One region of the Paenibacillus sp. SSG-1 genome, then DNA from elsewhere that is predicted to be linked to it. Evidence: riboswitches for the same ligand, from Rfam matches in the RefSeq annotation. Region 1 holds a riboswitch; each other region holds the start of a gene.

Region 1 (7,623 bases):
GGCCGGCATCAGCGAAGAGATGGCGGGAGCAGGGGAGGTGAAGAAAGCTTACCAGCAGGCCGGCCGGGCGTTGAAGTACTTTTTGTTCCAAAACATACCGGGACTCATTCGAAGCACTGAACTGTCCGGCAAACGGACGGATTACCGCATCCCGCTGGAAGACATCCGGAAGACGGCCAACCTGCTCGGATTGGATCGGGATGCCGAGCTGAGCCGGCTGCTGCAGCATATTTTCGATATCCGGACGATTCTGCAGTATGATATCGGGTATCTGGAAGGGATCAGCCATGCTTTTAATGAGCATGTATTCGACCAGGTGTTTCAAACCTATGGCGAGGAATCCGTCGACATTTTAAAACTCCACAAGCAGGTGGGGAATCTGTACAACTTCAACCATTTTCATGATTATTTCCATAGTCTGGAGAGCCTGCTCTTCCTGCTGAGCGATTATGTGAAACGGATGCGGTCGATGCATTTTGACCAGAGCGAGATTCAGCGGGCCATCGTCTATATCGAGGAGCATTTTCATGAAAACTTGAATATGGCCGTCGTTTCCAATCATGTCTCATTGAATTATTCGTATTTCAGCCAAGCTTTCAAGGAGTATACGGGGGAGACGTTTGTCAGCTACTTGCGGAAGCTGCGAATCCGTAAAGCCAAGGAGCTGCTTGGCAGCACGGACCTGAAAGTGTACGAAATCAGCGAGCGGGCCGGGTTCGAGAACGTGAAGCATTTTACCAAGGTCTTTAAGGAAATGGAGGGCGTTGCGCCGCTCGAATACCGCTCGCAGCAGGAGGCGCTAAGGCCGAGGTGAACCCCCGAGACCGGCTGGCGGCTCCTGACTTGCTGTTATGTGTTGGTTTGAAAACCGGGAACGAAGCGAATAAAAAAGGTAACGGGCAGCAGGAAAATTATATGATGTTGGCGAACATATATTCCTATCATGATTATCATTAAGAGGAGTGTATGTGAATTTGGACAGCGTTCCTAACCAAGCAGCATTTGAGCCATTGGATGAAGTCGTCCGAAAGGCACGCACCGAATACGGTGCGTCAGCTTCATCCATTCTGGTCATACACAACGACAGGATCGTCTATGAGCAATATCATGGATTTCATCATCATAAAGGAGGAGCGGTTCCCGTTACGAAGTCCTCCATGTTCAACATTTACTCCACCCGAAAAACGTATATCTCCTGTGCAATGGCTATGGCGGCTCTGGACAACGGAGTACCGATCTCCACCCCGGTTGCAGAAGTGTTGAGCGATTACCCCGGTGAAGATTTGGGGCAGTTGACATTATGTGATTTGGCGACTGCTTCCGGCCCTAAATTTTTTCATGATATGCAATGGGAGAGGGAAGGGATTCAAGGGCAGGTAGTGAGAGCCTTGTCAGGGAAGTCTATTGCGGCGTTTCTGGAGGAGCGCGTTTTAAAGCCGCTCAGCTGCAAGGAAACCATATGGGCTACCGCGCCAACGGCCAGTCTTGTCTGCGACTATGCAACGAATCCAGCCTATGCTACGGTTCGTCTGGAATCCCATGAAGGGCATGAAAGAAACATGTATACGAGCACCAGGGATTTGGCCAAGTGGGGGTACCTGCATTTGAAACGGGGAAGCGCGGGAGGGCGTCAGCTGATTCCGTCAGCATTTTATCAGCTCAGCGACGAGTTGAAAGCAATGAATCCCGATCGCCGTATACTGGGGTGGTATCATCGCTCGGATTGGCTGTACGCTACCGGAGCGGCAGGATGCCATGTGGTTGTCTACCCGGAGCATCAGGCCGTAGGTGTCAGAATGCTCAATAAGTATACGAGCCGTTATGAAGACGACCAGCATCTTTTCAATAACGCCCTCCTGCAGTGTCTGCAGCAAGCTGGAACGACGAGCGTTCTGTAGCCAAATGCATTGCCCTTCAGAGGCGTGAAACCCGCTGAAAGCAAATAAATCAAGCGTAAAAGGCTGCCGTGAGGCAGCCTTTTACCGTTACTGGATGAGCAATGAGGAAGTGGTACGAGCATGAAAACCAGAATCTAGGGATCATGATGTCGGCCTCGGATGGCCACGGCGAGCCAATCCACGCTTCATCCCGTAAATGAGGAGATCAACCGCCGCACCGATGATGACTGCCATGACGATGGAGAGAAGATACGCCGGGAACCGTAAGGGAATAAAGTAACTGTTCGTTACGAAAGCGTGTTTATCGGACAGCCACCCCGAATACACTGGGTCATGCAGCAAGGCTTCAAGCAAGGGATTCAGCCGGATCAGTATGATGTTGGCCAAACCCTGTCCGGAGGCATCCAGTATGCAGGTGAGGATCATACATAACGTGAGCCAAAAAGAAACGCTTTTTAACAAAGACAATCCCCGCCTTCAAACTTGTTCTTGTCATTTATAACGCATCCTGCGGCAATTAAGTTATGCACAGCTTACATAAAGCTGGTTTATTTATATCCAACCTTTCTGTTGGTTGGTATAATATGGTGGTGAATAGCGAGTCTACGGAGGTGGTTGCATGAAAGAGAAGGTGCTTGAAGCTTATACCAAGCTCGCCAAGGACTATGAACTGCATACCGATTCGGACAGCGGCGCCAATGCATACTACGAGCGTCCGGCCATGCTGGAGCTGCTGCCAACGGATATGTCCGGACTCCATGCCCTTGATGCAGGCTGCGCCGCAGGATGGTATACCGAGCAGTTCGTTTCCCGGGGGGCATCGGTATCGGCGATCGATTTCAGCCCCGATATGGTGGGCGCGGCCAAACGGCGAGTCGGCAGTCAAGCGGAGATTCGGGTTCACGATCTAAGCGAACCGCTGCCTTACGGTACGAATAAGTTCGACTTGATTCTCAGTTCGCTAACGCTGCATTACATCGAAGACTGGGATCCCCTGTTCCGTGAGTTTCAGCGGGTTTTGAAGCCCGGAGGAACGTTATTGTTTTCGGTGCACCATCCGTTTATGGACTTTACCGTTTTTAAGAGACCGGATTATTTTGTACGGGAGCTGCTTGTAGACCGGTGGACGAAGAAAGAGGCAGGCAGCGTTGAAGTAACGTTCTTCCGCAGACCCCTGCAGGAAATCGTCAATATGACGTCAAGCTGGTTTGTACTGGACCGGCTTGTCGAACCAAGGCCGGTTCCCGAGTTTCTGGAGCGGCTGCCGGAGTCGGCCGACTTCTACCAGCGGATTCTGCATCACCCGCATTTTTTAATTGTGAAAGCCCACAAGCCGGAGTGAGAGGGGAAGAGTCGCTGCGGTAGGCAAGAAACAATCGGCATAATTTTACTCTGAGAATGGCTTCATTCCAAAGGCCCTGACCGGCCCAAAACGGAGGGTTTGGCAATGATTGTGATCGACCTTATCTTTTTTCTAATGGAGCTGTGCGCACTGGCAGCCTTTTGCCTGTGGGGATTTAAACTGGATACCGCCTTGTGGATCCGTATCGTGGCAGGAATAGGTTCGCCGGTCGTTGTTGCTGTTTTTTGGGGCATGTATGTCGCACCGAAAGCGACCTTCCCGGTGACGCTTCCCGTCCGGGCTGTGCTGCAGCTGATCGTATTCGGACTGGCCGCGGCTGCGCTGTACGGATCAGGTTATCGAACGGCCGCTGCCATTTATGCTGCTGTCGTCATCGTCGAGATGATCCTTTCTTACGCGTTGAAAAGATAAACACTTGAAGGTGGAAGGAGATCCGCATAAACGATCGACAAGCTTTTTCCCGGTATCCCGCCAGCAGCTTTTTTTGTTTGACAACACCGGCAAACGGAGCTACAGTTATTCATGAACTTGTAAAATATCATACGAAAATCCACTAGGGGAGCTGCGGAGGCAGCTGAGACAAGCGATCGCTTGGACCCTTTGAACCTGATCCGGTTAATACCGGCGGAGGGAAGTGGAGCAGGCCTTTACATACGCAACTTTCTTGATGAGCTACATTCAGGATGACACTGCAAATAGCGGCCGCTCCATTTCGGGGCGGCTTTTTTGTGTTGGCTCCCCCGCGCCCCGACATGCGATTTTCGTCAAAATTAACGGAGGTGCATTATCATGGCCCGTTTTACCGAAGAATTGAGACACGCGGCAGATCCTATTTATCAAGCGATTTTCAAGCATCCGTTTGTACGGGGGATTGCGGAAGGTACATTGTCCAAGGAGCAGCTGATTCACTATGTGAAGCAGGATTTTGAATATCTAAATGCCTACATCCGGATCTATGGCATTGCCATATCCCGATGCGATTGCCGGCAGACGACCGCGCTTTTCAACGAACAGATTTCGTTTATTTTGAACAGCGAAACGCATCCCCACCAAAACTTTTGTGATGTCGCCGGTGTTGCATATGAGGAACTGCAAGGCTATCCGCTGGCTCCATCGGCCAATCATTACATCCGGCATATGCTGAACGTCGCCCACGAGGGGGGACTAGAAGATATTGTAGCTGCGCTGTTACCTTGCCCGTGGACCTATACGGAAATCGGCCAACGTCTTCTGGAGGAAGTCCAGCCGGAGAAATCCCATCCGTTTTATGAATGGATGCACTTTTACGGTGACCGGGAAAGCGGCGTGACGGTACAGCTGCGGCAGCTGCTCGACGAATGGGCGGAGGGCCTTCCTCCCGCAAGAAAAAAACGGCTGATGGAGCATTTTCTGACCAGCTGTCAGCTGGAGTACATGTTCTGGGATATGGCGTTTACGCTTGAGGATTGGCCGGTTTCCCTGGCTGCAGCGGAAGGGGTGGGACGATGACCGCCGATATGTTTCCGTCCGGACTCATCCAGCTTCCTTTACGGATAAAAGAGCAGCGTCCGCTCATTCACAACATAACGAATGTGGTCGTGACCAACTTTACGGCCAACGGCCTGCTTGCCCTTGGCGCCTCCCCGGTTATGGCCTATGCCAAAGAGGAGGTGGCCGATATGGCTCCGGGCGCCCAAGCCGTCGTCCTGAATCTCGGAACCCTGAGCAGCGAATTGGTGGAAGCGGCGATCATCGCCGGCCGATCGGCTAATGATCATGGCGTTCCGGTGTTCCTGGATCCCGTCGGCGCGGGAGCGACCGCATTTCGCACGGAGGCTGCGCTGCGGATTTTGCGCGAGGTCCGCGTATCACTGGTTCGGGGCAACGCAGCGGAGGTTGCCCATCTCATTGGTGAATCCGGCGCGATAAAAGGCGTCGACGCAGGGGAGGCCGGGGAATCCGCTCCCGCCGACTTGGCGGCACGGGCGGCACACCGTCTGGGGACGCTCGTCGCCATTACCGGGCAAGAAGATGTGATCACCGACGGAACGAGAGGATACTTGATCCGGGGCGGACATCCGATGCTGACCCAAGTCACCGGAACCGGCTGCTTGCTGACATCGGTGATCGCCGCCTTTGGAGCAGTCGAATCCGATCTGCTGTCCGCCGGCGCGGCCGCCTTGGCGTACTACGGTGAAGCGGCCGTTCGGGCATTTGAGCGGGCAGGCTTTGAGGGGCCGGGAAGCTTCCAAATCGCTTTCCTCGACGCGTTGTCTGTAATGGACCGGCATCCGCTGGAGGAAGGAACCATTACCGCTCTTCTGGAGTCGGCAGGAAGGGGATTTGTGCAATGAGCATCTCGAAAGCATTGACGGTAGCCGGTTCTGACAGCGGCGGCGGGGCAGGCATCCAGGCGGATATCAAAACGTTCCAGGAGCTCGGCGTATTCGGTATGTCGGCCATTACAGCCATTACCGTTCAAAACACACTCGGGGTACAAGGCGTTTATCCGCTTCCTGCGGCTGCGGCAGCTGAACAAATGGATGCCGTGGGCACCGACCTCGGCGTGGATGCGGTCAAAACCGGTATGCTGTTCAGCGCGGATATTATTGAGGCCGTCGCAGGACGTATAGCCGCTTTTGGCTGGAGGAATGTGGTCGTCGACCCGGTTATGGTCGCCAAAGGCGGCGCGCGGCTGCTGCAGCAGGACGCGGTAGACGCGCTGAAGAACAAGCTGCTGCCGCTGGCTGCTGTCGTCACGCCGAACATTCCGGAGGCGGAAGTGCTCGCGGGGATGGCGATCCGGTCGATGGAGGAACGCTGCGAGGCGGCCTACCGCATCGCGGCTTACGGTCCGGCGATGGTTGTGATCAAGGGCGGACATGACGAATCGTCTGACAAGGCGGTTGATCTTACTTTCGACGGAAAATCCTTCTCGACCCTGGAAGGGAGTCGGATTGACACGCGTCATACGCATGGAACGGGATGCACCTTCTCGGCTGCGATCGCCGCTGAGCTGGCTAAAGGGAACCCGGTCAACGAGGCCGTACGGACGGCCCGTGAATTCATTCAGGCGGCCATCGAGAACGCGCTCGGCATTGGCGGCGGGAGCGGTCCGACGAATCATTGGGCCTACCGCAGCCAAAAGGAAGGGGCGGCAAGATAGAGGCAGCCGATACCTGCCTGCTTCACAAGCGATTAGCACCTGTCTATATAGACAGGTTTTTTTCTTGGCGCTGGCTTCCTTAAGTGGTCGTCGATAGATGGTTTTTTGCACCGGGCTTCGGTTAGGCTTTGTCCAATTTTTAGTGTTACAATGGTAGAACGATTCCAACGCTAGAAAGGATGTTAACGAAATTGGACCAACTCCTCATCCGTACTCATGATGGCCTGATTCAAGGATATGTTCAGAACGGCGTCCGGACTTGGAAGGCGATTCCTTACGCCGAGCCCCCCGTCGGCGAGCGGCGTTTCCGGAAACCGCTTCCTGCACGGCCATGGGCAGGCGTCAGATCCGGGGACATGACGGTACCGCTTGCGCCGCAGCCCGTCAACCCTACGGGTGGCGCTTTTAGACTGAAACGGGATCAGATCCCGCAGTCCGAGGACTGCCTGTACGTCAATGTGTGGGCCCCTGACGAGCCGGCATCGCAGCCGCTTCCGGTCATGGTGTGGATCCATGGCGGCGCCTTCGTGACGGGCGGCGGCGGACTTCCCATTTACGACGGCTCCGAGCTGGCGCGCCGGGGAGGCTTGATTGTCGTCAGCCTCAGCTACCGCCTGGGTCCTCTCGGTTTTACGCATTTTTCCCCATTTTCCGGAGAGTCCGAAGACGGTTATGTAAGCAACGCCGGTCTGCTGGATCAAATCGAAGCGCTGCGCTGGGTAAAGCACAACATCGCCGCTTTCGGCGGAGATCCTCAGCAGGTAACCGTATTTGGTGAGTCGGCGGGAAGTATGAGCATTGCGACGCTGCTCGCAATGCCTGCGGCACAAGGCTTGTTCACCCGGGCGATTATGCAGAGCGGGGCTTCCCAGGCGATCTCGGACTCCCATGGCAGGCTGCTTACGAAGGGACTGCTGGATATCCTTGGCATTCCGGAAGATCAGCTGGATCGGCTGCAAGAAGTACCGGCAGAGGATATCCTAAGAGCGGCAGACGAGTTAAAACAGGCGGCGGGAGCAAGTGCCGTCATGCTGTTCCAGCCGGTCGTCGACGGGGAGCTGCTGCCTGTGACGCCCTTGGAAGCGGTGGCCGCCGGTTCCGCGGCCGGCATCGAGATCATCATTGGTACGAACCGGGATGAGGGGGCGCTTTTTATACCGGAAGGCATGCCGATGCTGACCAAGGAACAAAACGCCCGGGCGTATACAGCGGTGACC
Region 2 (7,623 bases), 1.7 Mb from region 1:
CCATTCTGCTGTGGTATTTATACAGAACGTTAAGAGCACACCGGGTGCTATCAACCTAGATATTGGAGGACGACATGCGCAGCGATTACAAGAAGAAGCAAATCAAACAGCTGGAGCTGTACTTCCGCAGTCTCTCCAGCGTATGCATCGACAGCGTGCTGGCTTATTATTATGTGCCGTACGAGTTTTTGAAATTTGAGCGTTACCTCGGGAACCGGGTTTTGAAAAAGGGGCTGCGGCTCTGGGACATCAAGGATGCCGAGTCTTTAAAGACCCGGATTCGCTGGCTGCTGGAGGACGGGAACCGTGACGATTATAAGGCCCTGCACGCCGAACTGTCGGCGCTGCCGGAACAGGCACGGCAAAACTGGATGGAGGCATCCAAGGACTATCCGGAATATGCCCGGATGAGCGTGGTTCAGACGTTTTTGCTGCAGCTGCCCGCCGGAGAAATAGCCGCCTTCGGGGGCGGCTGGGCGATTTTCTTGAGCCGGATCGGACTCGCTTACGGATATTTGACGAAGGAAGAGGCTTGGGCCATTAAATTGGAAGCGGCCGGGTATGTGCAGCAGCATTACCGCAGCTGGGAAGAGTATTTGATCGCATTTATGGCCGGCAGCCGCTTTTGGAAACCGGAGGAGCAGTTTGCAAATGTAGTCTATATCATGACCCGCGGACAGACGCTGCTGGGGATGGGTACCTTCGCTTCCCGGAAGGCGCCATGGGATATTCCGCTTGAGCCGGGAGGTGAACGAGCAGCGTACCGTAAGGAATCGGCCAGCCTGGATGCCTGAGGCGGTGATCAATGGGCATGCGGATCACAGGGCCTTTAAATTGTGGGGCTTAAGTACGCTGGATGCTCTTAAAGGGGGGATTTGGATGTATACCTTGGAAGAACTCCGGAAGGCATTCCGGAAAGGGACTAAGCTGAAATATGTTTTTTTCTGGGGGCACCAGCCCGCGGCGGACGGTTCTATTTCGAAGAGCTGCTTCAGTCAGTGGTGGGAAGCAAAGTTTACCGTGGACGGTGTGGAATATGCAAGTGCCGAGCACTATATGATGGCCGAGAAAGCCAGGCTGTTCGGTGACGAAGAGATCCGAGAACAGATTCTCGCAGCCAAGCATCCGAAGCAGGCCAAAGATCTGGGACGGAAGGTGAGAGGATTCGATCCGGCCGTATGGGACCGGGAAGGGTACTCCATTGTGGTCCGGGGAAACGAAGCGAAATTTTCCCAAAACGACGATTTGAAGCAATTTCTGCTGGGTACCGGGCAGCGGGTGCTGGTAGAGGCCAGTCCTGTGGATTCGATCTGGGGCGTTGGGTTGGCCGCGGATGACGAGGCGGTCCTGAACCCGCTGCTGTGGAAAGGGAAGAACCTGCTTGGCTTTGCCTTGATGGAGGTTCGGGACCGGCTGCAGACAGAGGGAGCATAGGGATAGTGCGTAGCATGCACGTCGTGCATGCGGGGCCCAGCGGGAGTGAAGAACTTGGCAGCCGTAAGGAGCACGCTGGCAATGAGGAGCACATTGGCAATGATGAAAATGCCGTCGGTGAGGAGCTTGGCAGGAGTCAGGATCAGTCGACTATGGGAAAAAGGCTGCACATCGAGGGTCATGCTATATAGAGGTCACCCGGCCATGCAAAAAGGTCGTTGTCGGTTACTCAGCGTAACGGGACAACGACCTTTTTATATGCCGTAACTTTGCGTTTGATGAGGCGGTGTTTCGGCTTAGGTCAGTGCGCCTTCCTGCTTTTTAAAGAACGTACGCAGCGCCTGGTAGACTTCGCCCTTTTCTTTGATGACGTAATACATGAACTGATCGAGTTTGATATTCCGGTACGCGGACATCAGCGTGCTGCTCCTGTTGTACTGGTTGACCTCTCCGTAACCGAACATATTGCTGACTTTAAGCAGCTCGCCAATCAGCCGCACGCAGCGTTCGTTATCGGAAGTCAAGTTGTCGCCGTCCGAGAAATGGAACGGATAAATATTGTACTTGGCGGGCGGGTAGCGCCGGTCGATGATTTCCAGCGCTTTCTGGTAGGCGGACGAGCAGATCGTGCCCCCGCTTTCGCCCCGGGTAAAGAAATCCTCTTCGGTGACTTCTTTGGCCTCCGTATGGTGGGCCACAAAGACGATGTCGACCTTTTCGTACTGGCGGCGCAGGAAGCGGGTCATCCAGAAGAAGAAGCTGCGTGCACAGTATTTCTCAAACGTGCCCATGGACCCGGACGTATCCATCATCGCAATGATGACCGCGCTGGAATGGGGAACGACGACGTCCTCCCACGTTTTGTAACGCAGATCGTCTGGGCTGATATGGTGAATTCCCGGCTTGCCGCTGGTGGCGTTGCGCCGCAGATTTTCCAGGATCGTCCGCTTCTTGTCGATGTTGGACTGCATGCCTTTTTTGCGGATGTCGTTGAACGTGATCGATTCGGTTTCGACTTCCTGCTGCTCTTTCGGCTTCATATTCGGCAGCTCCAGCTGATCGAACAGCATGTTCTCCAAGTCTTCGAGGCTGATCTCGGCTTCCATAATGTCTTGGCCTGGCTGGTCGCCGGCTTTTTCGCCTTGACCCGGCTTTTGCACCGGATCCCTGCCCAGCACGTCTCCCACCTGGCTGTCGCCGTCTCCCTGGCCGACATGCTTTTGCTTCTGGTAGTTATAAATGAAACGGTATTCATCGAGGCTCCGGATGGGTACCTTGATGATTTGCTTACCGTCCGACATCACGATGTTTTCTTCTGTGATCAGGTCGGGCAGGTTCTGCTTGATGATTTCCTTAACCTTCTCCTGATGGCGGACCTGATCCTGGTACCCTTTCCGGTGCAGTGACCAGTCCTCCTTGGACACCACAAACAGCGAATGATCGTCTGATGGCATGTTCAGGCACCTCCCATGTTCCCATACTCAGCACAAACTTTGGCTTGTTAAACATTTATATTCACGGGCGGGGACGATATGTGATGACGCAAGAGATAAAATAAGAAGTTTGCCGCACCCAAATATATGAAATTTTGCGAGAATCGCTGCTATGGATGAGATAGGCGTTCCGATGCGGGTGATCTCACTCTGGCTATTGCCAAAAGTCAGCAGTTTGGGCTATAGTGGTTGTGAAATTAAATAGGAATGCGGGTGCTGGATGAAGTCCGGCTGAGATGGCAGCCTTATGCTGCGGACCGTTAATCTGATCCAGGTAATGCTGGCGTAGAGAATATCATTCGAATTGCGGTGCCATTCGTGTATTTCTCGAATGGTTTTTTTGTGTTAACCGGGTAAGAGGGCGCTTTCGCAAGGGCGAGGGCTTACCCTTCGCGATGATAGAAGCCGGCATGAAATGGAGGGAAAGGCAAAGGGAAGAGAGGAGAAGCAGTCATGGTCGATTTTCGTCTGTATGCGATTACCGGCGAGACGTTCCATCCGGGACGCCGGCTGGTGGACGTGATGGAGCAAGCCATTCGGGGAGGCGCGGACATCGTTCAATTCCGCGACAAAACAAGCGGAAGAGAGGAGCTGCTGCGCAAGGCGGCGGAGCTGCGGGAGCTGACCCGCCGCTACGGCGTTCCTTTTATCGTGAACGATCACGTTGATATCGCGATGGAGGTGGACGCGGACGGGATTCACCTCGGTCAAGGCGATATGCCGATCGCGGAAGCCAGAAAGCTTGTCGGCTCCAAGATCATCGGCATATCCACCCATGCGATTTCAGAAGCGCAGCTCGCCGAAGCGGAAGGGGCGGATTATATCGGCGTCGGGCCAATCTATGCGACGGCTACGAAAGCCGATGTGGTGGATCCGGTCGGTCTTTCGTACGTTCGGGAAGTCGCCGGGATCATCAAGATCCCGTTTGTGGCGATTGGCGGCATCAAGCTGGGCAACGTGGACGAAGTGATCCGGGCCGGTGCGAGCCGCGTCTGCGCGGTGAGCGAGATCGTCGGCAGCCCTGACCCGGAAGCGGTATGCCGGGCGTTCATTCACAAGCTTGAAGGTAGAGGAGGAGCGGCGGATGGAACTGGTCATTAACGGAACAAAGCGGGAGCTGGCGGCCGAGACGGTAGCCGATGTCCTCCGCCTGCTGGGGCTGTCCGGCAGGCCGGTCATGGTGGAAGCGGACGGACAGGTGCTGAAGATCGAGCAGTGGGAGACGACTCCGGTTGTACCTGGAATGAAGCTGGAGCTGGTCCATTTCGTAGCGGGAGGTTGAAGGGAAAAATGAGCAGAGATAATTGGCAGGTTGGCGGACAGGAACTGTCGTCGAGGTTGTTTTTGGGGACCGGGCTGTTCCCCGATCCTTATGTGCAGATGGAGGCGATCAAAGCTTCGGGAACCGAGGTGCTGACGTTCGCTATCCGCCGGATCCATCTCGATTCGGTGGAGGATGATTCGATTTTGCAGCATGTGGAGCCTCAGAAATACATCTACCTTCCCAACACGTCCGGGGCGACAACGGCCGAAGAGGCGGTCCGGATAGCCCGGCTGGCGCGGGCTTCGGGACTCAGCGACTGGATCAAGGTGGAGATTAGTGCCAATAAGCGCACGCTCCTGCCCGATCCGATTGAAACGTTAAAAGCGACGGAAATATTGGTCAAGGAAGGTTTTACGGTACTGCCGTATATCTCCGACGATCCGGTAATCTGCAAAAAGCTGGAGGAGGCAGGGGCAGCCGCGGTGATGCCCGGTGCAGCGCCCATCGGGACCGGCCTCGGCATTCTGAATCCGTACCATCTCGGATTGATCGTGGAGGAGCTGTCGGTCCCTGTCATCGTAGATGCGGGGCTGGGGACAGCCAGCGACGTGGCGCTCGCGATGGAGCTGGGAGTCTCCGGCATTCTGATGAATACCCCGGTGGCCAAAGCCAAAGACCCCGTGATGATGGCCCGGTCGATGAGGCTGGCGATTGAGGCGGGGCGTTTGGCCTACTTGTCCGGGCGGATTCCGAAGAAGAAATATGCTTCGGCCAGCAGCGGCCTGGAATCGCTCGTCATCGAATAAAAAAGGATGGACAGGGGGCTGTAACAATGAGCGGAGACATCATTGTCATGGGGGGCGGCATTATCGGATTATCCAGCGCGCTGGAGCTGCGCCGCCGCGGCCTGAACGTCACACTGCTTGAAAAGGGACCCTGCGGCGGGCAGGCCTCCGGCGCGGCGGCAGGGATGCTCGCTCCGTATTCGGAGAACGTGGAGTCGCCGGACGAATTCTTCCGGTTGTGCCGTGAGAGCTTGTCGCTGTATCCGCAGTGGCAACAGGCGGTGAAGGACATCTCCGGCGTTCCTTTTGAATATGCCGAAACCGGCAGCCTATACGTGGTGAGGCATGAGGCGGATCTGCTGGCGCTGGAGAGCCGGCTGGAATGGCAGCGGAGCTGGGGCTCCGGTGGCGAAATATTAACGGGGAGCGAGCTGTTCGATGCTGAGCCGGGACTGACCCGCGAAGCAGTAGCCGCCCTGTGGACTCCGGTGGAGAGCCATGTGTATGCCCCGGATTTGACGGAAGCGGTCAAGCGGGCCTGCCTGGCCTCCGGCGTGCAGATTCATGAGCATCTTGGCCGGATCGAGCTGGCTGAATGGCGGGAGCGGGTTGCGCTGTGGGCGCAAAATGGCGAGCGGTTTGAAGCGGACCGGCTGCTGATCAGCACCGGTGCGTGGGTACAGGAGATGTCGGAACCCCTCGGCATCCGGATTCCCGTACATCCGATCCGGGGGCAAATTTGCGCCTACAATTGGAACGAGGAGCGCGAGCCGCTTCGGCATTTGGTGTTCACGAGCCAGGGGTACCTGGTCCAAAAAGCAAACGGAACGCTCGTCTGCGGCGCCTCGGAGGATATCGCCGGGTTCGATACGTCCGTCACGGACAAAGGGATCCGGCGGCTGACGGAGTGGAACAAGCAAGTGCTGCCTGTTCTTGGTGAGGTGCAGCCGTTTCACCGCTGGGCGGGACTGCGCCCGGCGGTGCTGGACGGCCGGCCGCTGATCGGGCGACTGAACGATGCCGGCCATATTTTTGTGGCCGCGGGTCATTACCGCAACGGCATCCTGCTCAGCCCGGTCACGGCCGCGCTGATCGCCGATAGCGTGGAGGGCAAGCCGCTGCCGGAGTGGTGTGGAGCGTTCCGGCCGAACCGGTTCGGTGAGGTGCAGGCGGGCGCTTTTTCGGGGAATTAGAGGATTGGCGTCGTTAAACATTGCTTGTTCTAGCTGATAAAAGTACGGACAATATAAAGTTATTCGTTTGGCATGAAGCACATGGCAAAGCAGGAATGCATTCCTGCTTTGTTTTTTTGTGTCGGGCGACGTAAAACTACTTGTAGAACACGTATCTTATATATCCATTAAACCCATATAATTGAAGTGATGATGTATAGTGATAATTAATGACAAATTTTGCGAAAATCCTGTAGTATACTGCAAGTAGTCCTATGCTAAATAGGAAAGAAGTTTCACAGGAATACATAAGGAGGTGCGGCTGCTTAGGGCCACGCGTGGGCAAGCAGTCCCGTCGGTTAAGAAAACATATTTTTTAGCAAGAGAGTTTAGAGCAACGAAAGAAGCAGGAATTCAGTTGGTAACAGGTTGTCTGGAACAGCCAGGAAGTCAGGAGTTTACCTGGTAGTCAGTAAGTTAGATGGTACCTAGGTATCGGAAACAATCAGAAAGTTAGAAGGGATCAGGGAAGTTAAGAGATTTAGTAAATGCAAAGCATCATATTTTAGGAGAACAGGAGCGGAAGAAGTATGTTCAAAGCGATGTTGATGACCATTTTTGCCGGGGTGATGATTCTTGGAACAGCAGGAGCAATCGAGCAGCCAGTGCCGGCTGCCGCGGCGGCGGCTTTTAAGGACGTGTCTGTGTCCCACTGGGCGTATCAGGCCATTAACGATGCGGTATCCAAAGGTTACCTGAAAGGAGACGGCAGCGGAAAATTCAGACCAAATGACCCGGTTACACGGGCTGAATTTGCGGCGATTTTGGCCAGGGTGTCGACAAACGAAAACGCTGGCGGAGCTGCGGCATTTTCCGATTTGGCCGGGAACTGGAGCGAAAAGGAAGTGAGTGAGGCAGTAGGGAAAGGCTTTTTCAGTCCGGCCGATTACACAAACGGCTTTAAGCCGGGCACTCCGCTGACGCGGGTGGAAATGGCGAAGTGGATGGCCTCGGGACTGGCGGCCCGTGACGGAGAGTATAAGCAGGCGCTCGAGGACACGAAGGACACCATCGTTCCGGTGACGGAGTATTACAAAGGTGGCTTGAACAAGGCCGACTATCCGTATGTATCGGTCATGCTGGGAACGGGACTGATGTCCGGGTACCCGGACGACAGCTTCGGCGGTGGCAAAACGACCACGCGTGCGGAGGTGGCGGTGATCATTCAGCGTTACGAGACGACGCAAACGAAGGCGCCAAGCGCTTTTAAAGGGTTGAATGAGCTGCGGGAAGTGGGGACGACGGGTACGAATCACAGAACTGTTATTCCTGCGTATCGAGATCCAGATAATGGTCACACTCTTCAAACTATCTTAGGTAAAAATATTAGCCTGCGGAATGGCACTGGAAAGGTGAAAATTAATCATTTTATCTTTTTGAGTGGATTCGATTCAAATCAAACTGGTAGTATCTAC
Region 3 (7,623 bases), 3.8 Mb from region 1:
TGCTTCAAGCCGCCCAGGGCGGCGACCGCCACCGGAAAAAAGCAGACGAGCGTGATGACGATCAGCTTGGGCAGGAGGCCGAAGCCGAACCAGATCATCAGCAGGGGGGCGAGGGCGATGGTCGGGATATTTTGGCTTAGAATGAGCAGCGGATACAGCGCCTGTTTTAAAAACGGAATCAAATGCAGAATCAGTGCGATGACCAGCCCGATGGCGGTTCCGATGGCGAAGCCGAACACGGTCAGCTTCAGCGTGGCCCATACATGCTCCCACAAGCCGCCGGAAGCGGCCGCGGCTTCCCGGGCGATGTCGCTCGGCGCAGGCAAAATCCATTGTTCAATATGGAACAGGGAGGTCAGCAGCTGCCACACGAGCAAAAAGAAGATGACCGCCACGAGGGGCGGCCATACGTTTTTCCACCAGCTTCTCATGGACGGTACTTCTCCGTCAGCTTGTCCATGCTGATTCCGCCGGGATTATGGGCGATTTTGACCTGGGAGATGATACTCGGGCTGCCTGCGGCCACCAGAGCTTCGTGCATTTTGCGCACGACGTCCAGCAGCTCCTCCAGCTCGCCCTCCATCGTCGTTTCCAGCGGGTGCACCTCATGCTTCACGCCGGACTGCTGAATGACCTCAATGGCACGGTCGACGTAGGCGTAAGAGTCTTCGTTGCCCGGCGTCTTCGGGATCACCTGAATGCTTAACAGCGTATTGGCCATGCGAATCTACTTCCTCTCTTCATAGGTTACGGTATCTCTTAGGTTATGTGCTGCTTATTGTTCCGGCAAAAAGTCATTCGTGTACGCACTCTTCACGTCCAGCGGCTTGTCCAGCAGCTTGTGATCGTACATCCAGTCGGAATAGCCCTTCCAGATCTGTTCCTTCTGCTCGCCCCAGCGGGCTGCGTCGTCTTGATATTTAGGACTTAACCATTTCTGGCTTTCGATCACCAGCTGCTTATCGAGGTCCGGCACGTCCTTCAGCAGCAGGTTGGCAGCTTCTTCCGGCTTGTCGATCGCGTACTGATAACCTTTGGCGGTCGCGCGCATAAACGCTTTAACCAGCTCGGGGTCATCCTTGATCTGCTTCTCGTTCGTTACGAGAACCGGTGTGTAGTAGTCCAGCTTATCGGAATAATCTTTGACATACAGCATGTCCAGCGGCTCGCCGCGCAGCTTCGCCTCGATTCCGGTCCAGCCGTAGAAGATCCAGGCGAAGTCGATGTCCCGCTTCACGGCGGTAAAATAATCGGCGTCGCCCATATTGACGATTTTTACCTTCTTCACGTCCGCCTTGTCGATCTCCATGATGGAGCCCATGACGGCTTCTTCCACAGGGGAGCCCCAGCCGCCGTAGGTTTTGCCTTCAAAATCCTTCGGCGTCTTGATCCCCCGGTCTACCGGTGCGGCAAAGCCCGACGTATTGTGCTGGATGACCGCGGCGATCGAGACGAGCGGCACGCCCTGCGTGCGGGCCTGGGTCACGCTCTCCTGATAGCTTACGCCGAAGGGCGCCTTGCCGGAAGCGACCATGGCGTCGGCGCCGGTGGAGCCCGGCTGCACGATCTCGACGTTCAAGCCTTCTTCTTTATAATAGCCCAAGTCTTTGGCAGCATAGAGCCCAGTATGGTTCGTGTTGGGCGTCCAGTCGAGGACGACTTTGACGTCCTTCAGCGGCTTCGCTGCGGTGTTGTCCTGGCCTGCCGTGGTGTCGGAAGCGGATGTTCCTTCTCCGCCGCCCGTATTGTTCTGGCTGCCGCCGCATCCGGCAAGCGCCAGTACGAGCATGCAGACCAGCAGCAGGCCGATGGATTTGTTCTTCATGGCTTTCTCTCTCCTTTGATGTCCGGCCGTTCTTGTTCTCTCTGTGGAAGCACCGACCGGTGATCCCCTCTCCCCGTTATATTTAGAATCGTAAGCCGATCTGAGTGACTGAATCATCGAAGCATTCGCAAGGCGTAATCCCGTTTTTCACTAGTATGAATGAAAAAAGCGCCCCGTAAACGGGACGCTTCATATGCGCAAGATCAGCACGGCTTGTATGCCGTGACAAACGGTTTCCTACGCTGGCATTACCCAGATCAGGTTAAAAGGGTCAGTATCTTGAAGGGATACAATCTCAGCCGGCCAATTCCAGCACCCCGGATTCTATAAGGTTTTCGGGTTGTTTTCCTCCCATATTATAGTCCATCCCCATGGGGGTGTCCAGACATCCGCCCGATTCCAGATTATCTCTGGAAAAATTCGATCCATTCTTTTTCCGGACCATAGATAAAGAAATATTGGTATCCGTTCGGCAGGGTCACGATTTCCTGATCGATCAGCTCCACGCCGTCGAGCGCCTGGATCCGCTCAAATTCCTTCTGAATATCGTCGACATGGATCGCAAAATGGTGCACCGTGCCCTCAGCCGGCAGGTCGTAGCTGTAGCCTTGAATGAGCTCGATTTCCGTCTCGTTACTGCCCCCGAAGCCGAGAAACGCCAGCTGGAACACGCCGTTGGTGTGTGTCAGCCTGCCTTTCAGCTCCAGGCCCACGATCTCGGTATAAAATCGGATGGTTGACTCCAAATCCCGTACGACGATGCCGACATGATCCAAACGTTTATTAGCCATATGTATAAGCTCCTTTTCATAGTACTTATAAGTAATGGGTTTGCCCTAAATTAAGGCTATTATAGCATTTAAATCCGAGGTGTAAGGCAACTTTATGTAAACATCATTGTTTATAAATGATAGGCTGCTTGGTGGCTTCGTTAGGTATTGAAATAGTCAGGAACGGGGGAGAGGGTCTTGAAAAAAATAATTGCAGCATGGCTTTTCATGTGTATGTTGACAGCATGTACCGGGCCAACATCCAGTGGAGGGGACATAACGATACTCGATAAGCAGCTCATTGGCTCGACATACTGGATTGTCGCCGAGAAAACCCATAGTAAAGAAGAAGGAGCGTTTAAAATTAAAGTCGATAATGAAAACACTTGGAACTTGTTAGAGGTCGGAAAAACGTACTTATCGACATACTCCTACAAGTCGTTGGACAAAGGAGCTAAACTGGAGAGTGTCCGCCATATAAATCAAGGGCAGTGAACAACGCAACAGGCTCATTTGATTAAAGCCCGGGATGTCCATCAGACGATCCCAGGCTTATTTTAGTTCCCGCGCTGCTTCTTCTTCGCATAAAATTCGGCCGCCTTATGGCGGTTGCCGCAAGTGTCCATGCTGCACCAGCGCCGCTTGCCGCTCTTAGAGGTGTCCACAAAATGCAGGATGCAGTCGTCATGCTCGCAGATCCGGATGCGGTCCGAAGATACGCTTGCCAGCGTCTCGAAGAGGGAGCGGACGATGGGGTACAGCACGCCTTGGACGGCGGTTTGCCCGTAGGTGATGAGAAGGGGGGTGCCCTGCGCATCCCGCTCAGCCCGAAGCGCCACGTCTAACCGCGAAGCTTCGGCCTCCATGGCGGCGAATGCCTCATCCGACAAGGTACCGCCATGGTCCAGGTCTTCTAGAACGAGCCGGCACACGCCGCGCAGACGGAGCAGTTCGGGCAGCAGGTCTTCCCGCGGCACAGCTGAAGCTGCCCCTGCGGTATTGTTCAAGCCGTGCAATTCATTATCGTGAAGCCATTCGTCTAAATAACCTGGCTCCTCCAGCATATCCGTGACCCGGTGCTCCCGCATGCGCACCGTATTGGCGAGATTGATCCACAGGGCGCCTCCCAGCACATTGCGGGAAGGGGATTTATCCATGATGCGTCATCCTTTATAGAGTAATCGTTTCCTTTGTGTTCAGGAATGCTATGTCCATTGTATCACCAACTGCAGTCCGCAGGCGATTTTGCCAATCGGGAGTCTGGAGGTATACAGGCGGATGGTGGATGGCGGTATGGTGGATCGGCACCAGCCGTTTGGCCCCGAGAACGCGTGCGGCCGCGGCCGCTTGTTCCGGAAGCAGCGTAATCGGCATGCCGCTGGGCGGCTGACGATCAGGACGTTCCAGAACGGCACCGTTCACCGGCAGGCATACCGCATCGAATGGGCCGTGAGCCGCGGCAATCTTCCACCAGTAACCGTGCCACAGCGTATCTCCGCAGTGGAGCAGGCGGTGCTCGCCGTCGCTCAGCGCCCAGGCGATCTGCACGTCTCCGACCCCGTCGACGGAGTACGTGGCGGCTGCGCTCAGCGCACCGATTTGGAAGGCATCGCCGACGGAAGCACCGATTACGCGGTTGAGGCCGCTATTTTCGGCAAGGAGGACGCTCTCCTGCGGGAGGTACACGGGAATGTCAGCCCCGTAGGCATCGATGATGGCCTGGGGATCAAAGTGATCCGCATGCTCATGGGTGATCAGCACCGCATCTGCCGGGCCGTATTCGTTAAGCGGGAAGAGCGGTTCGTGAGACTTGGCGTATCTTTCCGGAAAATGATAAAGCGGGTCAATGACCACCGATGTGGCTCCTGCCGTCACTCGAATGCCTGCCCAGGGAAGCTTTTGAAGTTCCATGTCATCCATCTCCTTTGTATAACCTCTAAAATTTGTATTACAAGTTATAATTGGAGTATAGCTGTATTTTTATAACCTGTAAATATATTTTTAGGGGTTATACAAAAATAAAAAAAAGCGGGGCGGCTGGCCCGCTTTTAATTTGAATGGCTTATTTTCCTGCACCTGATGGCCCCTGCAGTCCGCTCTGGTGAACCAGCTTCCGCCGCTGCAGCTGGAAAGCCGCAAAGCTGAGCACGACCATGCCGGCAGTGAACACCGCGAGCATCCATGCCGACTGGTTCACTTCCAGATGGTCCAGGCTCCAGCCCATGATAAGCGGCAGGATGGCTCCGCCGACGCCGCCGGAGGCGATCAAAATGCTGGGTGTCGATTCTTCGCTGCCCTGCAGCAGCTTGCTCGCAAATACGAGCGCAATCGAAAAGATCCCCGACATGAACAGCCCGAGCAGCAGGATGATCGCGAAAGCCGACCATACCTTGCCCATCAGCGGGAACACGATCAGCAGCACCAGGGTGATGAGGCAGCTGAACAGCACGTAGACCCGGTAATGAATCTTTTCGGCGACGACGCCGGCAAAGATCCGGCCGACGGACATCGCGATCCAGAAGCAGGTGACGCTGAGCGCGGCGGCGGCTTCCTTCATGCCCATTTTCTCAATCAGGATGGCCGGCATAAAGTTGGCCAGGCTCATCTCGGTGCCGACGTACAGAAAGAAGAATACGATAAAGAGGACGAGAATGCCGAAAGCTCCGCCTTGATAAGGGAAGCGTTTGGCCGAGGCATGCTCTTGACCGGATACGGAAGCGGCAGGCCCTTTGGCGCTCAGCACGGCATCGATTTCACCGAAGGAGGCCTTCGACCAGAACAGCAGCGTGACGAGTGCGATCAGCGAAATGACGAGGAACGAAAACCTCCACCATCCTTCCGTAATGAATCCGCTTGCGATTAGCGGCATGACCATGGCCCCGACCCCGAAAAAGACCTCCAGGCGGCTCATCGCCACAGCGGTTTTATCAGTAATCGCCGCAATAATAATGGTCCCGATCACCGCTTCAATCATGCCGAAACCAAAGCCTGCGCACACGGCAATTGCGTACAGCCATTCCCAAGGCGGCAGCAGGGTATAGACCAGCTCGGCGGCTGTAAGCAGGCCGATGGCGATCAGCAGTCCGCCCCTTTTACCAAAACGGCGGTTCAGCCACGGGGATACGAGCACACCGGCCAGAAAACCGGCGAACTGGGTAAAGATCAGCGTCCCGCCTTCGCTGTATTCGCGGTGATAATGCTCCAGCAGCACGGGAAGGACCGATCCCAGCACGACATGCGCCAGGCCGATCAGAAAATAGGATAGACATCCTATCCAAATGAGTCGTTTCATGAGGAACTCCTTTACAGTATTAAATTCTTGGTGCGGACAAGCCGGATGACGGCCGGTATCTCCATCATAACAAGGTATTCAGGGCACGTCATGCCTATTCTTGGATAAAAGTTGACGTGTTCCAAGGTTCATCCTATACCGGACAGGGTACACTATGGGTACGGGCTGCGCCCATGGACAACACGAAGCAGAAAGGAGCGGATCATCTAGAGATGGAAGCGAAAATCATCCTGGAACAAAATCTGGCCAAAATACTGGATCACAACCAGTTTTGCTCATTTGCCACAGTGGAAGGCAACCGGCCGAAGCAGCGGTATATGGCTTTATATAATCAGGGCCTCAGCATCCATCTGGTCACCGACCGCAAGACGCATAAAGTTGAGGAACTGGAGGAAAACCCTCACGTTTCCCTGCTGCTGGGCTATGAAATCGGGGGATCGCGGGAGGTTGTAGAGATTGAAGGAACCTGCAAAGTAACGGCTGAGGACTCCCTGCGTAAGCAGATCTGGAAGGAAGAATTCAAGAAGCGGTTTACCGGTCCCGATGATCCGGATTACGTCTTGCTTGAAATTACGCCCGTCCGTGTAGAATATACGGGGAAAGATGGGGAAAAGCACGAATGGATCGAGTAGATTTACTGTGTCCATAAGCAATTGGAACCATTTTCATAGATCCGTGATACGCCCTGATGCTCGAGACCTTGTTCTCGGGCATTATTTTTTGGGAATTGGATGTATTTGTCTTTATTTCATAGGTTACATCGATATAAACTACTCTTGTAGACAGAACTTAATTTAACAATGGTTAGTTAAATAAAGGGGTTAAATTTGTTCTGCCCACCGTACTCGATGTACATCTATTAGGAGGGGTAACATGTCGAAGTCCCGTAAAAAAGTCCTCAAAGGCATCACCGCCGCAGCCGTTGCGATCAACGTGCTCGCCGTTCCAATGGTGCCGGTATTTGCGGACAGCAGCAGCAACGGATCCAAAGTGAAGCTGCGGATCATGGAAACATCCGATTTGCACGTGAACATGGTCAACTATGACTACTATGCGGACAAGCCCACTGACGAATACGGGTTTGCCAAGACGGCCAGCCTGATCAAGGCAGCCAGAAACGAAGCGAAGAACAGCCTGCTGTTCGATAACGGGGACTTGATCCAAGGGAATCCGCTTGGCGACTACGTGGCCAAAGTGAAACCGCTTAAAGAGGGCGAAGTGCACCCGGTTTACAAAGCGATGGACCTGATGGATTACGATGCCGGCGGCGTCGGCAACCATGAATTCAACTATGGCCTGGACTTCCTGAAACTGTCGGAAGAAGGCGCCAACTTCCCGATTGTCAACGCCAACGTCTACAAGGACGACGGGGACAAGGATGACAGCAACGACGTGAACTATTTTACCCCTTATACGATTTTGGACAAAAAGGTTACGGACGAGAACGGTAAGGAGCAGACGATCAAGGTCGGTGTGATCGCATTCGTTCCTCCGCAAATTTCCCAATGGGATAAAGCCAACCTGGAAGGCAAAGTCATCGTGAAGGACATGGTGGAGACCGCCAAAAAGTTCATTCCGCAGATGAAGAAGGAAGGAGCCGACGTCATCGTCGCCATTCCTCATTCCGGCTTTGAGGATATTCCGGAGACGCCTCTGATGGAGAATACCGTTCTGTATCTGAGCAAGGTGGAAGGTATTGATGCCATCCTGTTCGGACATGCCCATAAAACGTTCCC
Region 4 (7,623 bases), 2.5 Mb from region 1:
GCTCCACCTCAGCCCGCGACATGCCGCCCTGCATGTGAAGGGAAAAGGCCGTCTCCTCCAGTACTGTCTGGGCCACAAACTGAAACTCCGGGTTCTGAAACACGAACCCGATCCGGTCCGAAGGGCAGGTCCGCTTCCTGCCCCTTCCCTGCAGCAGCCTGCCTTCCAGCACGTAGCTGCCGGCGGTCGGAAGAAGCTGCATCAGGCTCAGCAGCAAGGAGCTTTTTCCCGCCCCGTTAGGACCGACAACGGCGACAAAATCGCCGGCATATACCTCCGCCTCTTCCACCATAATCGCCGGCGCATCTCCGCGGAGACCGACAAACCCCCGCAAGGAGAGGACCGGCGCCGCCAAGTCCGCACCTTGCTGCGGGGATTGCACCAGGCCGCTGTTCCATGTATCCCGGTGACGGATATAATCCTCCCAAACGCCGGGATACCAAATGCCATTTTCCTGAAGGGTCCGGCGGTACGCCGTGAAGATTTCGGACGGCTTGCCGTCGGCCAGAATGCTTCCGTCCGGCGCGAACAGAACGATCCGGTCGACCCAGTTCACGATTTCTTCGATCCGGTGCTCGACGATCAGCACGGTCCGTCCGGCCGATACACCGCGAACCGCCTCCCAAATTTGCTGTCTCCCCTCGGGGTCCAGCAGCGCCGAGGGCTCATCCAGCAGGAGCACTTCCGGTTCCAGCAGAAGGACCGAAGCGAGCGCGAGCCGCTGCTTCATCCCCAGGGACAGCCGTTCAATCGGAGTGTGCAGCTCTTCGAGGTCCAGGCCGACCCGTCCGAGCGCCTCCCGCATCCGCGGCACCATATCCTCCCTGGCTACTTGGCGGTTCTCCAGCACAAACGCCAGCTCCTCATCGACATACGGCATGCAGAACTGAGTATCCGGGTCCTGAAATACATACCCGCACGAGCGGGGCTTCCGAATGTCCGCATATTTGAGCGGAACGTCAATGACCGCCGGAATCAACCCGCCGAGCACCTGCAGCAGCGTCGATTTCCCGCATCCGCTTGGGCCGAGCAGAAGCACCTTTTCCCCGGCCGGCACGGACAGGGAAACATCCTTGAACACGAACGCCTTCTCACCCGGAAACTTCAGGCGCAGGTCCGTTACCGAAACGGCAATTTGCCCGCTCCCTTGATCCGTCCTTTGATCCGCTCCTTGACCCGTCTCATGCACCGCCGAATGCTGCATCGTCGCGATACCCCGGTTAGTCTCAGTCATGATCGAGCGCTTCATAATCCTTGGCTGTCACCGGCCGGAGCAGCTGGGTTACTCCGGTTGCTTCCAAAGCTTTGGTCAGGGCATACGCGAGGTACCCTGCGAGTACCGCCGAGCTGATTAACCGCATCACGTACTTCAACACAATCATCCATGTCGTATAGTCCGTGACGTAGCCGTAGTACACATCCACCAGGAATGATCCCAATCCCGAAGCCATGCCGGCCAGCGCTGCTACCCCCATAGAGAATTTGCGGTAACGGAACAGGGCGAAGATCAGCTCCGCGGCTAGACCTTGCGCCACGCCGTAAATCGCCAGCTGAAGGCCCCATTCACTGCCGAACAGAATTTCTACGTGAGCCGCGGCAACCTCGGCCAGGAGGGCTACGCCGGGCTTGCGGATCAGAAGCGCGGCAAGCGTCGAAGCGAGGAACCACATGCCGTACATCAGCTCATCCGCTTGGAAAAACAACGGCTTGAACAAGTCGTTCACCGAACCCCAAAAATGGTACACCACCCCGATCACGAGGGAGAGCAGAATCGTCACGAGCAGGTCGCTGAGCTTGAGCCCCTTCGGCCGATCCATCTGCATCGTACTGCTGTTCATTTGACAACATCCTTTCTTTTTCCAAAATTGGGCAATAAAAAAACCCCCTGGATAAGCGAGGGAGATCGTCAAATAAGCCCATAAAAGGACTTGAATTCTCTACGCTGGCATTATCCAGATCAGATTCCCGGTCAGCAGCGGTTCATTAGCTGCACTCTCAGCCCGATTCGCTCGAGCTCCCGTATTCCCATATGTACACAGATGAACGCAAGGCGCGGCATCGCCGCCTCCTGGTCCCGGAGCCATCGCCGTCCAAAGCGATAGATGCTTGGGTTCGATTCCGTGTAACAGGCACCTCGCCGCGATGAGTCGACGTCGGGCCCGTATTGATTCCAAAATACATGATCCTCGAAGGATTGGCAATACCATTTTTCTCCGGGGCGGTTTTCAGGATTTGTTGCATATTGATTTGGTAGCCGTTCTATGTCAATATATTCAGAGTGCTACAGGCACGTATGGAAGGGAGATTAGGCATGACAAAGAAATTACTGCGGCTCATGACAGAGCTCTCCTCGCGAAAGTGGCTCTCTTCCATGATGGGACGCTTCTCGCACAGCCGACTCAGCAGAGGGATCATCCCTACGTTTATCAAAAGCTATCAGATCCCGGCGCATGAAGCGGAGAAAGAAATCTATGAATACCGCACGCTCAACGAATTTTTTTCGCGGCGGCTGAAGCCCGGCATGCGTCCAATTCACGAAGGCGAGCACGTACTCACGAGCCCCGTCGACGCCAAGATCACCGCAATGGGTGAAATCACCTCAGGCACGATTCTGAACGTGAAAGGGCAGGATTATTCGGTGGCGGAGCTGCTTAATTTCTCTCCCCACCTGGAGTTATATAAACATGGCTATGTCTTTGTGCTGTACCTCAGCCCTACCGACTATCACCGGATCCACTCTCCAATCACAGGCGTGAAAGTGGAGAGCGAGCATATCAAGGGCCGGTGCTACCCGGTCAATGATTTTGGCATGACCCAGATGAAATCCGTGCTGTGCCGCAATGAGAGGCTGATAACGTATATCAAGGGAGCCCTGGGAGAAGTCGCGGTCGTCAAAGTCGGCGCCATGAATGTCAGCAGCATCCGCTACGACGACGAAACCGCCAATTCCTGGCGTAACGGCGACCCGCTCGCCTATTTTGAGTTCGGTTCGACCGTCGTGCTGCTGATCCAGGACGGCGCATTCACCCCGCGGACAGACCTCCGGACCGGAGATCATGTCCGCATGGGCCAGCTGCTCGGTCAGCTGCACCCGCATAAAGGCTGAACCGGAAGCGAATCCGGCTCAGCCTTTTTTGCTTAGGAGCGCGAGCATAATCCGCTGAAACCACCGGCCCGGAAGCAGCTGCTTGGCCTTCATCGTCCAGCGTGTGCCGGCAGGCAGCGCATAACGGAATGCCGGCTTGTTCATACGTGCGATTCTCGCGATCAGCCGGGCCACATCGGCCGGATCGCCGCGCTGGCCGGCGTTGTCACGGGAAAAGGCCATCACCTGGCTCAGCATCCGCTCGTAGGGTGACCGCTCGGCGGCGCTCATCTGCGCAAATCCTTTGTCCCAAATGGCCGTTCCGTACGAACCCGGCTCCACCACAACGACATCGACGCCGAATGGCCGCATTTCCAGGGCAAGGCATTCGCTAAATCCCTCCACAGCAAACTTCGACGAGACATAGGGGCCAAAACCGGGAAATCCGACAGCCCCGCTGACGCTGCTGATCTGAATGATTGTTCCCTGATGTGCCTCCCTCATCGCGGGAAGAACAGCCTGGGTGACCGCAACCATCCCGAAGAAATTCGTTTCCAGCTGCGCCTTCCACACGTCCATCGGAATCTCCTCGATCATTCCTCCGTATGCGGTACCTGCATTGTTCACAAGCACGTCAATGCGTCGGTGGGATTTCAGGATGCCCGATACCGCCTCAAGCACCTGTCCCCCGTCCGTCACATCCAGCCTAACCACGTGAATATGCTGTATTACCCCCGCCGTCTGCGCAGCGTCCATCAGCTCCCCGCTCGCTTCCGGCCTTCGCATGCCGGCAAAAACCGTGTATCCGGAGGCGGCCAGCTCCACGCTGGCCAGCAGCCCGAAGCCGCTGGAACCGCCCGTGACCAGCGCGACCGGCCGCTCATCATGTCCTCCCAATTGCGCTCCACTCCCCGTTCAGATGTTATTTCGCCGGAAACAAAAACGGCTCTTCCGCCAAGTAGCTGCGGATCGCGGACAGAATATACCCCTTCTGTTCCTTCAGCGACGGAATTTCCTGCGGGTTGCCGGCGTGAAACGCCTGATTCTCCAGGACCGCCTGCAGGAAAAAGGTTTCCAGCATGGACACGCTCTCCTTCGGAAGAAGTCGCATGCTTTCGTACCCGTCCAGCAGCATGCTTCGCTGTGCCGGGTACAGACCGATGAGCGCCTGCGCCAAGTCGTATGCATAATAACCGAACCCGCAGCGGCCAAAATCGATCGGGCAAGGTTCCCCGTCCGTGAATACAACGTTCCCTTCGTGGAGATCCGCATGGATCATACCGTACCGGGAAGGGCCCGGAGGCCATGCGGCGATCCGCCCTCTGATGAGGTCCGCCGCCTGTACATAAAGCGCCCATTCATCGGAACTCAGAAAGGCGCGGTGCCGCCGTTCCAGCCGCTGCATATCTTCTGTCAGGCTCGCAGCCCCCCATTCGGGTCTGACGAACCCTTCCGGCGGAACAAAGCTCTGCGCAGCCTGATGGAGCCTGGCCATAAGCACGCCCATCCGGTACACCTGCCTGTCATCGAGGCCGCCCTCCGCCTGCTCCCCTTCGATCCAGCGCAGCAGCGTCACCGGCCAGCCCTGGCTTCGGTCCGCCTCGCAGATCGCCACGGTATTCCCTTCCTGGTCCGCTACGCCTTCCGGAACCGGCAGGCCTTGGGAAGAAAGCCAATTCAGCCACATCATTTCCGAACGGATGGCCGGTACGTCGGCCGACACCGGATGGATCCGCAGCAAAAATTTGCCGCCGGACCGCGCGCTCACCCGGTACGTAATATGGTCTGAAATTTGAATAAATTCCGCTTGCTCCTCCTTAATGCCAAACTTCTCCAGTGCGGACATCAGCACCTGCTCCGCCTGAACCAGCAGGAGGCGCAGGCTGTCCTCCGAATTTGCTCCGAATGCTTCATTCATTTCGCTATCCTCCATCCTCTGCTTAACACCTTGCTCCCACAGCATACCATAAGCCGGCAGGCCAGGGGAGGGCGCAACCGCGAACCGTATTCTCCGCGTAATCGGTACTACTGACCATTTCAATCTAATGATGCGCGCACAAAAAAGCAGCGGCGGGCTGGCATCCCGCGCTGCTCTTAGACATCATTTATATCAGGTGTGATGAAGTTCATAAAAAAGGTTAACGAGTGGGGTTAAAACCATACGTCGCTCATGATGCTGACCGGTCTGAACCGGCGCATCCGGTTACGGCCGTTCCCCCGCGCCGCCGCAGCTGCGGCATACCCGTCACGCCTGCGAATCCGCCGTCTGCTCATCCGACTCTTTCCTCCCTTCGTTTATTCGGTGCATTTGCAAGCATGAAGCTTATTACCCGAAAGGGGAAGACCGCGAAACAGCAGGAAACAATTACCGGATTTCGGACGGATTCTTGCCCGTATACTGCTTGAATTGCCGGCTGAAGAAAAAAATGTCGCGGTATCCGAGCGCATCGGCCACCTCCGTGACGTTCATACCGGCATGCAGGAGCAGATGCTGCGCCCGGTCGATCCGCGTCCGGATAATGTAAGATTGAACAGGTGAGCCGATCAGCTCCTTGAATTTGATCGAGAAATACCGCGGCGACAACCCGGCGCGGGCGGCCAGATCCTCGACCCGGTGCGGTAAGCCGGGATGCTGCTGAATGTAATTGGCGATCTCGTGGATCACCTCGGTCAGCTGGTTGCTGACCTTCTTCTCCTCCGGCTGCTGCCGGTCGTGCCGGAGCAGATGGATCATCAGCTGCTTCAGGATGAGCTGCCCCTCTTCCTGGGCGGCGAAGGTGTTCACAAGAAACAGCCTGACGTAACGGGCAAGCATGTATTCAAAGTCAACGGTTTCCGTCAGCTTCCGGTACGGCAGCGGAATATCCGTCACAGGCTCGGACACCCGAAAATGGCTGTAAGTCAGAACGAGCGGCTTCTGCGGATTGTGCGTGGCGCTCGTGTGGTCTCCGGGCCTGAACAGGAAGCAGCTCCCCTTGCCGACCTCATACGGTTCGTCATTCCGGATGACGGTCCCTTCCCCGCTCCATACGTAAAATAAATCGTAATTTTCCAGCGCCTTCTCGCGCTTCTGCCATTTCCAGCCGGGCTCGCACACAATTTTGGCGAGGGACGGCAATATTTCAAAAGATGACGGCGATGCGTGCAGCATGTCGTCATTCCCCCCTATATCATAGACTCATATCTTTCCTCCCTATGATACTATTTCGGCGCGGTTTTTGCACATCCGGCCCATCCCCCTGGGATTCCGACGGGTTTACGCCCCTGTAGGCCTGTCCAAAATCGCGCCTTCTCCCAATGCCGTAAATAACCGCACACAATCTACAGGATCTGCCTTCGACTATTCGTTCATACGATGCCGGATATCCTCCCATGCCGCAGCCAGCCGGTCAACCCCCTCCTCCAGCTGCCGCTCATCCCATCGGGCATAGCTGAAAAAGGCGGCCGGCGGTCCCGGCTGGATCCTGTAGCCGGACGCGTCCCTGAACGTTACGCCACGAGCCGCTGCTGCGGCTGTAAAGGCTGCAAAAGCTTCCGGCGGTTGCAACCAATAGGCATACACATGCAGGCCGGAATCTCCCGGCATCAGTGAGAACAGATGCCCCGCCTTCTCCCGCATCCGGGTGCAGAAACGGCGATGGCGGGCACCATAGATCCGCGTAAGCCGGCGGAGATGCCGGCCATAATCGCCGCGGGCCATAAACCGGGCAAGCGCCCGCTGCTCGAGCAGCCCTGTCGTCAGCGGCTCGTACAGCGTTTTGGCCCGCAGCACCGCATCCACGAGCGATTGGGGGACGATGGCGTAACCCAGGCGCAGCCCGGCAAACATCGTCTTCGAGAAGGAGCCGATATAAATGACCCGATCCCGCGTATCCAGCGTCTTTAGCGGCTCGATCGGCCTGCCGCCGAAGCGGAACTCGCTGTCGTAATCGTCCTCCAGGATGACCGCCTCGTGCCGCTCCGCCCAGTCCAGCAGCTGCCGGCGCCGCTCCAGCGTCAGGACGGCGCCGGTCGGGTACTGGCGGCTCGGCGTCACCAGTACAAGGCGGGCGTCCCAATCGGACAGACGGATGCCGTGGACATCGACCTCAGCCGGAATCACTTCCGCTCCGCAGGCAGCCGCCGCCCGGATGATTCCCGAATAGCACGGATCTTCAAGCACGGCCGCCTCGCCTTCATTCAGCAGCAGCTGAAAGAGAAGGGTAATACCCTGCATTGATCCGCTGAAGAGCACGATTTGCTCCGGATCGGTATGAATTCCCCGCGTGACGCGCAGATGGGCGGCGAGCGCCTGCCGGAGGCCAAGGTCCCCGGCGGGATCAGCGCCGCGCTGCATATCCTCTCCGCCCCGGCCTCCTGCATAGGCCATGGCGCTGCGCCACTCCGCATAGGGAAACAGCTCCATGCTCATCCCGCCTCCCCCCAAGTCGATGCCGGCGGGAGCCTTGCCGTCGCCGGATCTCGAGATTGGCGGGGGCTCTAGCAGCCGCTCTCCCCAGCGGGATAGGGCAAGCGGTGCGGCAGCCGCATCCCCCCCT

Evidence for each region. A riboswitch is a leader RNA that binds a small molecule or an ion and turns the genes downstream of it on or off. The one in region 1 is predicted to bind thiamine pyrophosphate.
Region 2: it holds a riboswitch for thiamine pyrophosphate, as region 1 does, so the genes downstream of both, thiE (thiamine phosphate synthase) here and tenA (thiaminase II) in region 1, are expected to answer to the same signal.
Region 3: it holds a riboswitch for thiamine pyrophosphate, as region 1 does, so the genes downstream of both, BCV73_RS26980 (ABC transporter substrate-binding protein) here and tenA (thiaminase II) in region 1, are expected to answer to the same signal.
Region 4: it holds a riboswitch for thiamine pyrophosphate, as region 1 does, so the genes downstream of both, BCV73_RS21210 (ECF transporter S component) here and tenA (thiaminase II) in region 1, are expected to answer to the same signal.

What each region holds. Positions count from the first base shown of each region.
Region 1 covers NZ_MBRK01000001.1:2,061,850-2,069,472, forward strand. Annotated here, with positions in the region: gene BCV73_RS09725 (response regulator transcription factor) at 1-814, shown strand, start outside; gene BCV73_RS09730 (serine hydrolase domain-containing protein) at 969-1,898, shown strand; gene BCV73_RS09735 (hypothetical protein) at 2,040-2,360, opposite strand; gene BCV73_RS09740 (class I SAM-dependent methyltransferase) at 2,518-3,240, shown strand; gene BCV73_RS09745 (YrdB family protein) at 3,346-3,672, shown strand; TPP riboswitch at 3,807-3,911, shown strand; gene tenA (thiaminase II) at 4,051-4,749, shown strand; gene thiM (hydroxyethylthiazole kinase) at 4,746-5,594, shown strand; gene thiD (bifunctional hydroxymethylpyrimidine kinase/phosphomethylpyrimidine kinase) at 5,591-6,406, shown strand; gene BCV73_RS09765 (carboxylesterase/lipase family protein) at 6,598-7,623, shown strand, end outside.
Region 2 covers NZ_MBRK01000001.1:384,184-391,806, forward strand. Annotated here, with positions in the region: gene BCV73_RS01950 (tetratricopeptide repeat protein) at 1-59, shown strand, start outside; gene BCV73_RS01955 (DUF1266 domain-containing protein) at 75-794, shown strand; gene BCV73_RS01960 (NADAR family protein) at 880-1,434, shown strand; gene BCV73_RS34710 (hypothetical protein) at 1,440-1,625, shown strand; gene yhbH (sporulation protein YhbH) at 1,731-2,888, opposite strand; TPP riboswitch at 3,127-3,236, shown strand; gene thiE (thiamine phosphate synthase) at 3,381-4,028, shown strand; gene thiS (sulfur carrier protein ThiS) at 4,012-4,209, shown strand; gene BCV73_RS01980 (thiazole synthase) at 4,218-4,997, shown strand; gene thiO (glycine oxidase ThiO) at 5,024-6,169, shown strand; gene BCV73_RS01990 (S-layer homology domain-containing protein) at 6,739-7,623, shown strand, end outside.
Region 3 covers NZ_MBRK01000001.1:5,876,860-5,884,482, reverse strand. Annotated here, with positions in the region: gene BCV73_RS26990 (ABC transporter permease) at 1-431, opposite strand, end outside; gene BCV73_RS26985 (thiamine-binding protein) at 428-721, opposite strand; gene BCV73_RS26980 (ABC transporter substrate-binding protein) at 776-1,825, opposite strand; TPP riboswitch at 2,043-2,155, opposite strand; gene BCV73_RS26975 (VOC family protein) at 2,230-2,616, opposite strand; gene BCV73_RS26970 (hypothetical protein) at 2,794-3,090, shown strand; gene BCV73_RS26965 (CGNR zinc finger domain-containing protein) at 3,153-3,752, opposite strand; gene BCV73_RS26960 (MBL fold metallo-hydrolase) at 3,766-4,506, opposite strand; gene BCV73_RS26955 (MFS transporter) at 4,658-5,965, opposite strand; gene BCV73_RS26950 (pyridoxamine 5'-phosphate oxidase family protein) at 6,061-6,519, shown strand; gene BCV73_RS26945 (bifunctional 2',3'-cyclic-nucleotide 2'-phosphodiesterase/3'-nucleotidase) at 6,761-7,623, shown strand, end outside.
Region 4 covers NZ_MBRK01000001.1:4,570,085-4,577,707, forward strand. Annotated here, with positions in the region: gene BCV73_RS21205 (ABC transporter ATP-binding protein) at 1-1,234, opposite strand, end outside; gene BCV73_RS21210 (ECF transporter S component) at 1,227-1,838, opposite strand; TPP riboswitch at 1,918-2,031, opposite strand; gene asd (archaetidylserine decarboxylase) at 2,312-3,106, shown strand; gene BCV73_RS21220 (SDR family oxidoreductase) at 3,125-3,982, opposite strand; gene BCV73_RS21225 (phosphotransferase enzyme family protein) at 4,008-5,003, opposite strand; gene BCV73_RS35890 (hypothetical protein) at 5,237-5,359, opposite strand; gene BCV73_RS21230 (AraC family transcriptional regulator) at 5,451-6,236, opposite strand; gene pdxR (MocR-like pyridoxine biosynthesis transcription factor PdxR) at 6,426-7,623, opposite strand, start outside.